Regions from separate parts of the Uliginosibacterium sp. TH139 genome, predicted to be linked through region 1. Evidence: predicted binding sites of a transcription regulator. Region 1 holds the regulator's gene; each other region holds the start of a gene.
The links. Region 1 encodes sigma-54, which starts transcription at its own class of promoters, with help from an activator protein. Its sites were predicted from a motif close to TGGCACGCTTNCTGCTNA; they were not measured.
Positions count from the first base shown of each region.

Region 2: C0V76_RS07255 (DUF2126 domain-containing protein) is a predicted target of sigma-54. The motif match lies at 1,632-1,649, and genes of this name have one in related genera.
Region 3: C0V76_RS04855 (CmpA/NrtA family ABC transporter substrate-binding protein) is a predicted target of sigma-54. The motif match lies at 1,320-1,337, and genes of this name have one in related genera.
Region 4: nirB (nitrite reductase large subunit NirB) is a predicted target of sigma-54. The motif match lies at 1,648-1,665, and genes of this name have one in related genera.

Region 1 covers NZ_PKRR01000001.1:763,558-767,202, forward strand. Annotated here, with positions in the region: gene recA (recombinase RecA) at 1-486, shown strand, start outside; gene recX (recombination regulator RecX) at 492-956, shown strand; gene lptB (LPS export ABC transporter ATP-binding protein) at 937-1,659, shown strand; gene C0V76_RS03555 (RNA polymerase factor sigma-54) at 1,694-3,202, shown strand; gene hpf (ribosome hibernation-promoting factor, HPF/YfiA family) at 3,221-3,550, shown strand.
Region 2 covers NZ_PKRR01000003.1:49,341-52,985, forward strand. Annotated here, with positions in the region: gene C0V76_RS07255 (DUF2126 domain-containing protein) at 1-1,596, opposite strand, end outside; gene folD (bifunctional methylenetetrahydrofolate dehydrogenase/methenyltetrahydrofolate cyclohydrolase FolD) at 1,863-2,741, shown strand; gene purE (5-(carboxyamino)imidazole ribonucleotide mutase) at 2,738-3,238, shown strand; gene C0V76_RS07270 (5-(carboxyamino)imidazole ribonucleotide synthase) at 3,244-3,645, shown strand, end outside.
Region 3 covers NZ_PKRR01000002.1:258,337-261,981, reverse strand. Annotated here, with positions in the region: gene C0V76_RS04855 (CmpA/NrtA family ABC transporter substrate-binding protein) at 1-1,188, opposite strand, end outside; gene C0V76_RS04850 (ANTAR domain-containing response regulator) at 1,578-2,156, opposite strand; gene rpsF (30S ribosomal protein S6) at 2,377-2,763, shown strand; gene priB (primosomal replication protein N) at 2,769-3,077, shown strand; gene rpsR (30S ribosomal protein S18) at 3,080-3,352, shown strand; gene rplI (50S ribosomal protein L9) at 3,368-3,645, shown strand, end outside.
Region 4 covers NZ_PKRR01000010.1:57,443-61,087, forward strand. Annotated here, with positions in the region: gene C0V76_RS17795 (TRAP transporter large permease subunit) at 1-1,344, shown strand, start outside; gene nirB (nitrite reductase large subunit NirB) at 1,880-3,645, shown strand, end outside.

The sequences.
Region 1 (3,645 bases):
ACGGCCAACATCAAGCGCACCAATACGCTGGTCATCTTCATCAATCAGATCCGCATGAAGATCGGTGTGATGTTCGGCAACCCGGAAACCACCACCGGTGGTAACGCACTCAAGTTCTACGCCTCGGTCCGTCTGGATATTCGCCGCACCGGCACGATCAAGCGTGGCGACGAAGTCGTCGGCTCCGAAACCAAGGTCAAGGTCGTCAAGAACAAAGTTGCGCCTCCCTTCAAGGAAGCCCACTTCGACATTCTTTATGGCGAAGGCATTTCACGTGAAGGCGAAGTGATCGACATGGGCGTCGATCACAAAATCGTCGACAAGAGCGGTGCCTGGTACGCCTACAACGGTGAGAAGGTCGGCCAGGGCAAGGACAATGCACGTGAATTCCTGCGTGCCAATCCGGCGCTGGCACTCGAGATCGAAAACAAGGTGCGTGCCAGTGTGGGGGTTGCCGTGATGCCTACTGTGGCTGAAGCGGAGTAAGCTGTTTGAAGAAGCCCGCCGCTTCGCTCAGCTCGACAGCCTTGCGCCTGCTCGCCACGCGCGAACATTCGAGGCTGGAGCTGCGGCGCAAGCTGGCGGCAAGAGCCGGCGCCGACGATGATGTCGAAGCCGTGCTGGATCGCATGGCAGAGACAGGTCTGCAGTCTGACGAGCGCTTTGCCGAGAGTTTCGTGAGATCGCGCGCCAGCCGCTTTGGTGCCGCGCGCATCCGTCGTGAGCTGGATGACCGGGGTGTGGATCGCGAGACGGCAGCTGGCGCCATGGGCGAGGCTTTGCAGGAAGATGAACTGATGCGCGCGCACAGCGTGTGGCAGAAAAAATTCGGGGTGTTGCCGCAGGATCACAGGGAGTGGGCGCGTCAGGCGCGCTTCCTGCAGACCAGAGGGTTTGCGGTCGACATCATCAGGAAACTCTTGAAAGAAACACTGGATGAGTCTGCTCAGGGTTAGCAATCTGCAGAAACGCTACAAGGCACGCACCGTAGTGCACGACGTGTCCTTCGAGGTTGGCAGTGGCGAAGTGGTGGGCTTGCTGGGGCCGAACGGCGCAGGCAAGACCACCTGTTTCTACATGATCGTCGGCCTCGTACGTGCCGATGGCGGCAAGATCCATCTCGATGGAACCGAGCTCACCCATTGGCCGATCCACAAACGGGCGCACCAAGGGCTCTCCTATCTGCCGCAGGAAAACTCGGTGTTCCGCAAACTTACGGTCTCCGAGAACATCATGGCGGTGCTGGAGTTGCAAAAGCTCTCCAGCGCAGACATGGAAAAACGTCTGGATGAGCTGCTGGATGAACTCAACATCGGCCATTTGCGCGAAGCGACCGCTATGTCCTTGTCCGGCGGTGAGCGCCGCCGCGTCGAAATCGCGCGTGCGCTGGCCACCCGTCCGCGTCTGATCCTGCTGGATGAGCCTTTTGCCGGCGTTGATCCGATTGCAGTGATTGATATCCAGAAAATCATCAGTTACCTCAAGGCGCGCGGTATCGGCGTGCTGATTACCGACCATAATGTGCGCGAAACCCTCGGTATTTGCGATCACGCCTACATCATCAATGCGGGTGAGGTACTGGCTGGCGGCAAACCGGCAGAAATCGTGCAGAATGAACAGGTACGGCAGATTTACCTTGGCGAACACTTCCGCCTCTAGGCTTGGCCGCTCCGCACCTCCCCGTCTGTAAAGAATGAAACCCTCGCTTCAGCTCCGCCTTTCCCAGCAACTTGCACTCACCCCGCAGTTGCAGCAATCCATCAAGCTGCTTCAGCTGTCCACGCTCGAACTCAATCAGGAGATCGAACGCATCCTGCTCGAAAACCCGATGCTGGAGCGTGAAGGCGGCGACGAGGAAAGTGATGGACCCGTCCCTGTCGAGGCGGGCGAAGCCAGTGTGGCAACGGCGGGTGAGGAATACCGCATCGAATCCTCTGCTTCATCCTCCGGCGATGAGGATTTCGAGTCGCCGAGCGTGACGGACATGCCGGACAACATCGGAGAGGCTTACGACAGCGTTTCGGATGATGATATCGGCGAAGCTGCCGAATGGCGCACGGAAGGCGCCTCGCGGAATGGCGGTGGGGACGACGATGATTCCGACTTTCAGGAATTCCAGGCCGCCGCTACTTCCTTGCGGGATCACCTGCTGGGGCAGGTCGCCCTGATGCCGCTGGTTGATCGTGATCGTGCGCTGGTGCAGCTGATCATCGAAGCGCTGGACGACGACGGTTTGTTGCTGCAGGACCTCGAGGAACTTCTGCCGCTGATTCCGGCCGAATGGGAAGTAGAACTCGATGAGTTGAACATTGCCTTGCATCAGGTCCAGAACCTTGACCCCGCTGGCATCGGCGCTCGCAACTTGCAGGAGTGTTTGCTCCTGCAGATTCGCGCTTTGCCGGAAAGTGCCACGCGCGAGCACGCCATGCTGATCGCGGACGGCAATCTGGAATTGCTGGCTGCGCGCGATTTCGCGCGCCTCAAGCGGCGCCTGGGCTGCAATGATGATGCCTTGCGCGCAGCTCAGGAACTCATTTGTCATTTGAATCCGCGTCCGGGGGCTCAATTTGCACCGATGGAAACGCGCTACGTGATTCCGGACGTGGTGGTGCGCAAGCAACGTAGCGGCTGGACGGTAAGCCTCAATCCAGAGGCCATGCCGAGGCTCAGGATCCATCGGGTCTACGCCGATATACTTCAACAGAACAGGGGCGTAAGTAGTTCCTTGTCGGGACAGCTGCAGGAAGCCAAGTGGCTGATCAAGAATGTGCAGCAGCGATTCGACACCATCCTGCGTGTTTCGCAGGCCATCGTCGAACGTCAGCGCCAGTTCTTTGATCATGGTGAAGTGGCCATGCGTCCGCTGACCCTGAGGGAGATCGCCGAAGAGCTGGAGCTGCATGAGTCAACGGTGTCGCGGGTGACCACCCAGAAGTACATGGCCAGTCCCCGCGGTGTGTTCGAACTGAAATACTTTTTTGGCAGTCATGTTTCCACCGATACCGGTGGTGCATGTTCAGCAACGGCGATACGCGCGCTGATTCGCCAGCTGGTCGCGGCCGAAGACGGGAAAAAACCCCTGTCGGATGCCAGGATTGCCGAATTGTTGGGCCAGCAGGGTATCGTGGTGGCACGCCGGACGATTGCGAAATACCGGGAGTCGCTGAATATTCCGCCGGTCAGTCAGCGCAAGTCGATCTAACAGGAGAGGAGTAGTTTTATGAATCTCAACATCACCGGCCATCATCTGGAAGTCACTCCCGCTTTGCGCGAATATGTGGTTTCCAAGCTCGATCGGGTGATTCGCCATTTCGATCATGTTACGGCGACCCATGTGACCCTCTCGGTACAGAAACTCAAGCAGAAAGCAGAGGTGACTGTTCACGTGCGCGGCAAGGATATCCACGTGGAAAGTGAAGACGACGACCTGTATGCCGCCATTGATGCGCTGGCAGACAAGCTGGATCGTCAGGTTCTCAAGCACAAGGAAAAGATCAGCGATCACAACCGTGAATCGATGAAACGGCAAGGCGCCGAGAGCGCCAGCTGAAGCGCTGGACGCAGCCGGTCTGGACAGGCAGAATTGTCCGGCCGGCGATGGTTGAGGCCTTCTGCCTCAACCGCTCTGAAACCCAGAAAGCGGCG
Region 2 (3,645 bases), on a different contig from region 1:
GCGATAACCCAGCGGTGAATCGCCGGGGATCAGGTAGCAGCGCTCATCGCGCAGGAACCACGGCCCGCTCTGCCAGTGTGTACCGGCCGAGTTGCGCGCGATCGGCAGCACCCAGCCCACCGTCTTGTCCAGGCCCTGGCTGAATACCTTGCGCAGGCGCTCACGCTCGAGCGGATCCTCCAGACGCGCATCGAAGGGATCGACGTTGGCTGGCAGCTTGCGCTCACGCCACAGGTAGTACCAGACATCTTCGAAGGCCGGGAAAGCGAACTTCGGCGCCAGCCCGAGCCGCTCGGCCACACCGCGCAGGAAGTCGCCCGCCTGAGCGTCAGTGACGGCGTGGTCTTGCTGCTCATCGGCAAACAGTGCCGGATTGGTCCACAGCGGCTCACCATCCTTGCGCCAGTAAAGGTTCAGCGACCAGCGCGGGAGCTGCTCACCCGGATACCACTTGCCCTGGCCAAAGTGCTGCAACCCATGCGGCGCGTACTTCGCCTTCAGCTTGGCCAGCAGCTCGGCAGACAGGCCACGCTTGGTCGGGCCCATCGCATCGGTATTCCACTCGGCGCCATCGCGGTCATCCACCGACACGAAGGTCGGCTCGCCGCCCTGGGTGAGGCGCACGTCATGGGCCAGCAGATCGTCGTCGATGCGCTCGCCCAGCGCGACGATGGCCGCCCACTCGTCCTCGGTATAAGGCTTGGTGACCCGCGGCGCTTCCCAGATGCGATCAACGCGCATGTGGTGCTCGAACTCGACCTTGCACTTTTCCAGTCCGCCCTCGATCGGCGCGGCGGACGAAGGCTCCGGCGAGCAGGCCAGCGGGATGTGGCCCTCTCCGGCAAGCAGGCCCGAGGTCGGGTCAAAACCGATCCAGCCCGCACCGGGCAGATAAACCTCGCACCAGGCATGCAGGTCGGTGAAGTCCACTTCCGTGCCGGAAGGCCCATCGAGCGACTTCACATCCGGCTTCAGCTGGATCAGGTAGCCGGACACAAAACGCGCGGCAAGGCCCAGGTGGCGCAAGAGCTGCACCAGCAGCCAGGCCGAGTCACGGCAGGAGCCAGAAGCCTTCGCCAGCGTCTCTTCCGGTGTCTGCACGCCGGGCTCCATGCGCACCAGATACTTGATGTCACTCTGCAGACGCTGGTTCAGCGCAACGAGAAAATCGATGGTTGGCGTCTTCTCGCGCGGCACCGAGTCCAGCAGCGTCTTGAAGCGTTTTTCGAGTGGCAGTTTGAGTAGATAGGGCGCCAGCTCGGTCTCGAGGCCTGGGTTGTAGGCAAAGGGATAGGCCATTGCCTCGGGCTCGAGGAAGAAATCGAAGGGGTTCAGCACCGCCATCTCGACGACCAGATCCACCTCGACGCGGAACTCACGGGTTTTCTCCGGGAACACCAGGCGCGCCAGATAGTTCGATTGCGGATCCTGCTGCCAGTTGATGAAGTGGCCCTCGGGGGTCACCCGCAGCGAATACGACAACACCCGCGTGCGCGAATGCGGCGCCGGGCGCAAACGCACGATCTGCGGGCCAAGGCTGATCGGCTTGTCGTAGCGGTAATGCGTGACGTGATTCAGCGCAACATGGATCGACATCGGTTTCTTTCTGTTGGGATCGGGGCTGAGAGATCTTAGCAATTAGCGTGCAATGCCCTATTCATGGGAATTGCAGGCCTTTGCACACAGTGCCGGCACCAAGCACGGGCACACATCCAACCCGGCATGCTGCATGGCACCAAAGCAGCGCATGAATCCTGCCAAGGCCTTGTTGCAGAAAATCACGCCCCGGATCCGCCCCGGCACATTCCGCGAACTCCACCTCGGCGCTATAATTGCCGGTTTTTCAAAAGCTTAGGCCCACCATGACTGCTCGCAACATCGATGGCGTCGCTCTCTCGGCGCAAGTGCGCGGTGAAATCGCCCAGCGCGCCGCTGAACTCACTGCCCAGGGCGTGCAGCCCAGCCTCGCCGTGATCCTCGTCGGCGGCGACCCGGCCTCGGCCGTGTATGTGCGCAACAAGGTGGCCGGCTGCGAAAAGGCTGGCATCCGTTCGCTCAAGTTCGAATACCCGGCCGACGTGGCTCCGGAAGAAGTCTTCGCCAAGATTGCCGAACTCAATGCCGACGCCTCGGTGCACGGCATCCTGGTGCAACTGCCGCTGCCCAAGCAGTTTGACGAAGACAAGGTGCTCGAAGCCATCTCGCCGGAAAAAGACGTGGATGGTTTCCATGCCGAGAACTTCGGCCTGCTGCTGCAAGGCCGCAAGAGTTTCTACCCGTGCACGCCCTGGGGCGTGATGAAGATGCTGGACTCCGAAAACGTCCAGATCAAGGGCGCGGAAGCCGTCGTCATCGGCCGCTCCAACATCGTCGGCAAGCCGATGGCGGTGATGCTGCTCTCACGCGGCGCCACCGTCACCGTGTGCCACTCGCAGACCAAGGATCTGGCTTTCCACACCAAACGTGCCGACATCGTTGTCGCCGCCGTGGGCCGCCCGAACTTCCTCAAGGGCGACATGATCAAGCCCGGCGCGGTGGTGATCGACGTGGGCATCAACCGCCTCACCGAAGGCCCCAACGCCGGCAAGCTGTGCGGCGATGTGGAGTTCGACACAGCTCGTGAAGTGGCCTCACTGATCACCCCGGTGCCCGGCGGCGTCGGCCCGATGACCATCACCATGCTGCTGGCCAACACCGTGGAGTCGGCCCAGCGCGCCCTTGAAGCAAAGAACGCACAATGAGCGAACAGACCCCTGTTATCGGCATCGTCATGGGCTCCAACTCCGATTGGCCCACCATGCAGGCTGCCGCCAAAGTCCTCAAGGAATTCGGCATCCCCTATGAAGCCCGCGTGGTGTCTGCCCACCGCACCCCGGACCTGATGTTCGAATACGCCGAAGCCGCGCGTGGCCGCGGTCTCAAGGCCATCATCGCCGGTGCCGGCGGCGCCGCCCACCTGCCCGGCATGCTGGCCGCGAAGACCAGCGTGCCGGTGCTGGGCGTACCGGTGCAAAGCAAAGCGCTTTCGGGCGTCGATTCGCTGCACTCCATCGTGCAGATGCCCAAGGGCATCCCGGTGGCCACCTTCGCCATCGGTGAAGCCGGCGCGGCCAATGCCGGCCTCTTCGCAGTGGCCATGCTGGCCAACGAGAATCCGCAAATCGCCGCGCAGCTCGATGCCTTCCGCGCACGCCAGACCCAGAGCGTGCTGGACATGAAACTGGACGACATCGCGTGAGCACCATGATTCTCCCGCCCGCCACGCTGGGCATGCTCGGCGGCGGCCAGCTCGGCCGCTTCTTCGTGCTCGCCGCCCATGAGCTGGGCTACAAGGTCTGGGTACTCGATCCGGACCCCAACAGCCCGGCCGGCAAGGCCGCCGACCGCCATCTGTGCGCGGAGTACGACGATTTCGCGGCGCTTGACCAGTTCGCCGCCGGCTGCGCTGCGGTGACCACCGAGTTCGAGAACGTGCCAGCCGGCACCCTCGAATACCTTGCCAAGTTCATCCCGGTGCGCCCCAATGCCGATGCCGTCGGCATCTGCCAGAACCGCGTTGCCGAGAAGAGCTTTCTGCGCGCCAACGGCATTCCGCACGCAGCCTTCGCCGCGATCAACAGCGTGGCCGATCTGGAAGTGGCCGGC
Region 3 (3,645 bases), on a different contig from region 1:
TTTCGAGCTGCGCATGTCGGACTTCGGGATCGGCGCTTTGACGATGGCAGCGGCCTGCTTGTAGAGCTCGATCTGGTTGATTTTCTTGGCCACGCCCAGGTAATCCACTTCGCCCTTGAGCAAGCCCCAGCGCTTGTGCTGGGTGAGGAACCACATGCCATCGGAGAGGTAGGGGAAGTTCACCGTGCCGTCGTTGTAGAACTTCATGTAGTTCTTCTCCGACCAGGTCTTGCCGAGGCCGTTTTCATACTGGCCGATCATGCGGCTACGGATTACGTCGGTGTCTGTGTTGACGTAAGCCTTGGCTGAGATGGTTTCGGCAGTCTTGCTGCGGTTGGCAGCACTGGTGTCGATCCACATCGAGGCTTCGAGAATCGCGCAGATCATGGCACGGGCCGTGTTTGGGTATTTCTGCACGAATTCGGCCGTGGTGCCGAGGATCTTCTCTGGGTGATCAGTCCAGATGTCTTGTGTCGTGGTAGCGGTAAAGCCGATCTTGTCGATGATGGCGCGCTGGTTCCAGGGTTCGCCCACGCAAAAGCCATCCATGTTGCCCACGCGCATGTTGGCCACCATTTGCGGAGGAGGCACAACGATGGTCTTCACGTCCTTCATAGGATTGATGCCGTTGGCAGCCAGCCAGTAGTAGAGCCACATGGCATGGGTACCGGTCGGGAAGGTCTGGGCGAAGGTGTATTCCTTGTCCTTCTTGGCAATCAGCTTGGCCAGTGAAGGTCCGTCGATAGCGCCTTTGTCGCGCATTTCGTTCGAGAGCGAGATGGCCTGACCATTGTTGTTAAGGGTCATCAGGTTGGCCATGTCTTTCTTCGGGCCGCCGATGCCCAGATGCACACCGTAGATCAGGCCGTAGAGGACGTGCGCTGCGTGCAGTTCGCCGTTGACCAGCTTGTCGCGCACGCCAGCCCAAGAGGCTTCCTTGGTCGGATTGATCTTGATGCCGTATTTCTTGTCGAAGCCCATCACGCTTGCCATTACTACCGAGGAGCAGTCGGTCAGCGGAATGAAGCCGATATTGACTTCAGTGAGCTCTGGCTTGTCGCTGCCTGCTGCCCACGCGCTGGTGGCGGGAAGCAGGCCGCTGGCGGCCACGGCGGCGGCGCTGCTCACGGCAGCACCTTGCTTGAGGAAGCTGCGTCGGCTGAGGTTGGCATCGTATTTCTCCGTCATGATTCTCTCTCCGGGGTAATTGGAAGGGCACCAAAAGAAAAACGGCGCCACAGCTCCTTGCTGCCGACTTGGCAGAAGGGCTGGACGCCGTTGTCCATGCAAGCCATCTTTGGCTCGACTTCAATGGAGAGTTAGCATGGGGCGTGCCAGATTCCTGAAATCCTTGCGCTACAAGGCCTCGATGTTTATGGAGCGCTTCTTGATAGTGGTCTGGCAGGAAAAATGACGCACTGTGAATGTGCCGGAATGGCGCTCAGGCACCAGTTTGATCCGAATCAAAAAACCATTTTTATGAAATGGTTTGTGCGAAGTGCTTGTGCTACGGCTTTTTCCTGGTGCAGGGCGGCCCCGTCTTGCCTGTCGTGGGGCAGGGACGGCAGGGCGTGGGGTCAGCCGAGCAGCAGGTCTGCTGCCGAGATGATCTGCTCTGCCACTTCGCCGATCTTGCGGCCGCGCTCCATCGCCAGCTTCCTCAGGGCGTGATAGGCCTCGTCTTCGCTCATGTTGCGGGATTTCATGAGGATGCCCTTGGCGCGATCGACCAGGGTGCGTTCGGAGAGCTTGCGCTGGGCTTCATCGCGCTCCTGGCGCAAGGCCAGGTATTCCTCGAAACGCAGGGTGGCAACCTTGAGCAGGCTTTGCAGGCGCTCGGGGGCTAGGCCATCCACTACATAGGAAGAGACGCCGGCACGCATGGCCTGGCGAATGACGTCGTCCGCATCGTCTTCGGCAAACATCAGCACCGGGCGTGGCATCTTGCGGTCCAGCACGGCGAGGTTCTCCAGCGTGTCACGGCTGGGAGATTCGGTATTGATCAGTACTACGTCGGGCTGCAGCTGCTGCACCCGGTCGTGGAGTTCGATTGCATCAGGCAGTACCGCAGCGACCATATGGCCGGCGCGGGTCAGACCCTCGCAGATCTCCAGGGCGCGTTCCTGAATTTCGTCGATGACGAGTATCTTGAGCATGTTGGGGCAGGGCTGTTTTCAGTGTTATGAGCGAAGTATTACGCAAGAACGGTTGCGTATGGAAAGCCGCTTGAGGCCTCCTTTCAGTATGGTCTTTGGGCGTTGTGGGCGAAATGACCGGTTCGCTTGCTCTGGGCGCCTTTTTGCACTAGTATTGCGGGTTCCCTTGCTCCACCGGTACGCATGCCGGGGAGCTGTTTTCAACCCGTAAGGAGTCCGCATGCGACACTACGAAATTGTTTTCATCGTCCATCCGGATCAGAGCGAGCAGGTGCCCGCAATGATCGAGCGCTACAAGTCCGTCGTGGCTTCGCGCAATGGACAGATCCATCGTCTGGAAGACTGGGGCCGCCGTCAGCTGGCTTACCCGATCCAGAAGATCCACAAGGCTCACTATGTTCTGATGAACATCGAAGTGGATCAGCCGACCCTCGACGAAATTGAGCACGCGTTCAAGTTCAACGACGCCGTGCTGCGTCACCTCACCATCAAGATGAAGAAGGCTGTTACGACTCCTTCGCCGATGATGAAGGAAGAGAAGTCCCGTTCGCTGACCCCGGCTGCCGCTGAAGAAGCCAAGCCCGAGGCTGCCCAACCGGAAGCCTGAGCGGAGTGAGTGGAGAGAACACGGTTCGTATCTCCGGAGTCCTGGTCGCAAAAGAAGCTATGCGATGGACGCCTGCCCGGGTGCCGGTGCTGGAATTACGCATCGAACATCAGAGCCGGCAGATGGAAGCCGGTGCGGAACGTGAAGTCTCCTGCGAACTCAGTCTCAGGGCTGTCGGCCCCGCAGCACAGCAGATCGAAGTGGTAGCACCGGGTAGCAGACTCGCCATTGAAGGCTTTCTCGCTGCCAAGAGCGCCCGAAACCGGGCTCCGGTACTGCACATCAGAACATTTGAATTGTTGGAAGGAAATTAATCATGGCATTCAGGCCCAAGAAGGACGAAAAGAAGGGTGGCAATCGCGGCGGTGGCTTGTTCAAGCGTCGCAAGTTCTGCCGTTTCTCCGCTGAAAAGATTGAAGAGATCGATTACAAGGACACCGAAATCCTGAAGGATTTCGTGACCGAGCACGGCAAGATCATGCCGGCACGCATCACCGGCACCAAGTCCGGCTACCAGCGTCAGCTGTCGACCGCGATCAAGCGCGCCCGTTTCCTGGCGCTGCTGCCTTACACCGACCTGCACCAGTAACCCGGGGGACTCACGATGCAAATCATTCTGCTTGAAAAAGTCGTCAACCTCGGCAACCTGGGCGATGTCGTCAACGTGAAGGAAGGTTACGCTCGTAACTTCCTGATCCCGAGCGGCCGTGCCAAGCGCGCGACTACTGCCAGCCTGGCTGAGTTCGAAGCTCGCCGTGCCGAACTGGAAAAGATTGCCGCTGAAAAGCTGGCAGGTGCTCAAGCCGCCGCCGCCAAGGTGGAAGGCGTGACCGTTCAGATCGTCCGCAAGGCCGGTGTGGATGGTCGTCTGTTCGGTTCCGT
Region 4 (3,645 bases), on a different contig from region 1:
GCCACCCGCCTGATCAACTTCGCCTCGATCTTCGTGGGCTTCATCCGCGGCGGCCTGTCGCTGGTGAACATCCTCGCCTCCACCTTCTTCGGCGCCATCTCCGGCTCTTCCGTGGCGGATACCGCCTCGATCGGCTCTGTGATGGTTCCGCAGATGGAAAAGCACGGCTATCCGCGTGACTACGCAGCAGCCGTCACGGCATCCGGTTCGGTGCAGGCAATCCTGATCCCGCCCAGCCACAACGCCGTGATCTATTCGCTGTATGTGAGCGGCGCCTCGATTCCGGCGTTGTTCCTGGCCGGTGTGGTGCCGGGCATTACTCTGTGCCTGACCCTGATGGCCCTGTGCATCTTCTTCGCAGCCAAGCGCGGCTACCCGAAGGGCGAAGTGCTCACGCTGAAGCAGGCCGCCAAGCAGGCCTTCGACGCTATCCCCGGCCTGTTCACCGTGGTGATCATCCTCGGCGGCATCCTCTCCGGCCTCTACACGGCCACGGAATCGGCCGCCATCGCCTGCGTGTGGGCCTTCCTGGTCACCATGTTCGTGTACCGCGACTACAAATGGCGCCAGCTGCCGGTGCTTGTGCACCGCACCGTGAAGACCGTCACCATTGTGATGATCCTGATCGGCTTTGCTGCAGCCTTCGGCCAGATTCTCACCATCCTGTCGATCCCGGCAACCATCTCGGCCTTCTTCACAAGCCTCTCGGATAACCCGATCATCATCATGCTGGCCATCAACGTCCTGCTGCTGATCCTCGGCACGCTGATGGACATGGCCCCGCTGATCATGATCATGACCCCGATCCTGTACCCGGTTGTTGCCCCGCTCGGCATTCACCCGGTGCACTTCGGCATGATCATGATGGTGAACCTGGGGATCGGCCTGATCACCCCGCCGGTGGGCTCCGTGCTCTTCGTAGCGAGCGCTGTATCGGGGCGCAAGATGGAGCAGGTCACCAAGGCCATGGCCCCCTTCTTCGTTGCCCTGTTCGCCGTGTTGATGATGGTGACCTATCTGCCCCAGCTTTCGCTGTGGCTGCCTACCGCGGTAGGTGAGCTGAACGCAGCCCCGACGGTGGTGGACGATGCTGGCAAGACCGCCAAGGGTCAGCCGGTGAAGATCGAGGTGCTGAAGAACGACTCCGACAAGGAGAACAATCCGCTCATGATCGAAGAAACCAAGGTGCTGGAAGGCCAGGGCACGGTGGATTTCGACGAGAACGGTATTGTCACCTTCACCCCGGCCGCCGACTTCGCCGGCACCGCCGTGGTCCAGTACCAGGTGACGGACTTCCTCGGCGGCAGCACCAAGGGCAAGATCACGATCACGGTTGCCCCCTGATCGATCCCCGCTAAACCCGGCTGCGGCCGGGCAGTGCCCAAAAGCAAAACCCCCGGTCTCCGGGGGTTTTGCTTTTGGGTGAAGCACATTCCGCTACCGCCTGCTTGCGTCAGGCACAGCATCTCGCGACACCTGGGCTCACCAGCCCGCCCACAGCAATCAACTTTCTTGTGCAGCTGAGCGCGCGCACCACTCCCAAACCAATGCAGCACAGCTGCCCTATCGCACTACTTCAGTGCTGCGCAGTTTCAAACGCATCTCCTGCCCTATCTCAAACCATTGAAAGATAAAGCCCTTTGCATCTGGCACAAATGCTGCTAGCGATCATGCGTCCGCCTGCAACGTAGTAGCGGACATATTGCCTCCGCCAACGACGGCGAAATCCGGGCCTCTCTCTTTATCGAGAGTCAGAAGCCCGGTTATTCCAACCCGACAAAGCGCCGCGTTCTGCGGGGGCCTTCATGTACGTGCCGCTTCAAAGCCTGGCACGCGATGATTTGCACAAGCCTCCGAAGCCGGTCGTGCGAGATTCAACATGAAGATAGTCATTATCGGCCACGGCATGGTGGGCCATAAATTCCTGGAAGAACTGCATCAGCTCCAGGTGCCGGATATCGAAGTCACCGTCCTGTGCGAAGAGCCCAGGCCAGCCTACGACCGGGTTCATCTTTCTGAATTCTTCGCCGGCAAGAGCGCTGAAGACTTGTCGCTGGTTGAGGAAGGCTTCTTCAAACGCAGCGGTTTCTCGCTGCGCCTCGCGGCCCGGGCCGTTGCCATCGACCGTCACAATCGCACCGTCACCACGCTCGACGGTGAGCTGCTGCCCTACGACAGGCTGATTCTCGCTTCGGGCTCCACACCTTTCGTACCACCGGTACCCGGGCGCGAGCGGGCGCATTGTTTCGTCTATCGCACCATTGAAGATCTGCAGGCCATGCAGGCCAGCGGTGCGCAATCGCGCGTCGGGGTGGTGATCGGTGGTGGTCTGCTGGGGCTTGAATGCGCCAAGGCTCTGCGCGATCTGGGTCTGGAAACGCATGTCGTGGAGTTTGCGCCGCGCTTGATGGCGGTACAGGTCGACGAAGGCGGCGGACGCGTCTTGCGCGCCAAGATCGAGGCGCTGGGCGTACATGTGCATACCAGCCGCAACACGCTGGAGATCGTTGAGGGCGAGCATGCCCGGCACCGCATGAACTTCTCGGATGGCAGCTCGCTGGAGACGGACATGATCGTGTTTTCGGCCGGCATCCGCCCCCGCGACGAGCTCGCCCGGCAGTGCCAGCTGGAGATCGGCCCGCGCGGTGGCGTGGCGATCGATAGCGTGTGCCGCACCAGTGATCCGGCCATCTTTGCGATCGGCGAGTGTGCGGCCTGGAATGAACAGGTCTTTGGCCTGGTGGCGCCCGGCTACGACATGGCCCGCGTGGCGGCCCGCTATATCGCCGGCCAGGAACAGGTGGCCTTCGTGGGCGCCGACATGAGCACCAAGCTCAAACTGATGGGCGTCGATGTTGCCAGCATCGGGGATGCCCATGGCAAGACGCCGGACTGTCGCAGCTACCAGTACGTGGATGAACGCCGTCAGGTCTACAAGAAGATCGTGGTCAGCGAAGATGGCAAGCAGTTGCTCGGTGCCGTACTGGTGGGCAATGCCGACGAATACGGCACGCTGCTGCAGATGGCGCTCAATGGCATCACGCTGCCCGCCGATCCGGAATTCCTGATCCTCCCCTCGAGTGATGGCAAGGCCAAGCCCGGCCTCGGCGTGGAGGCCCTGCCGGAAACCGCCCAGATCTGCTCCTGCAACAACGTCAGCAAAGGGCAGATCTGTGCAGCCGTAGCTGCGGGAGCCTGCAGCATCGGCGAACTCAAGGCCTGCACCAAGGCCGGCGCCACCTGTGGCGGCTGCGTACCGCTGGTCACCCAGGTAATGAAAGCCGAAATGGCTCGCCTCGGCATGGCCGTCAACAACCACCTTTGCGAGCACTTCCCGCACTCCCGTCAGGAGCTCTACCACCTGGTCCGGGTCGGCCAGATCAAATCCTTTGGCGAACTTCTGGCCCGCCACGGCAAGGGGCTGGGCTGCGACATCTGCAAGCCTGCCGCCGCCAATATCCTGGCTTCGTGCTGGAACGATTTTGTGCTCCAGCCCGAGCTGGCCAGCCTGCAGGACAGCAATGACTACTATCTGGGCAACATCCAGAAAGACGGCAGCTATTCCGTTGTACCGCGCATGCCTGGCGGCGAGGTAACGCCTGACGGCCTGATCGCCGTGGGACAGGTCGCCAAGAAATACGGCCT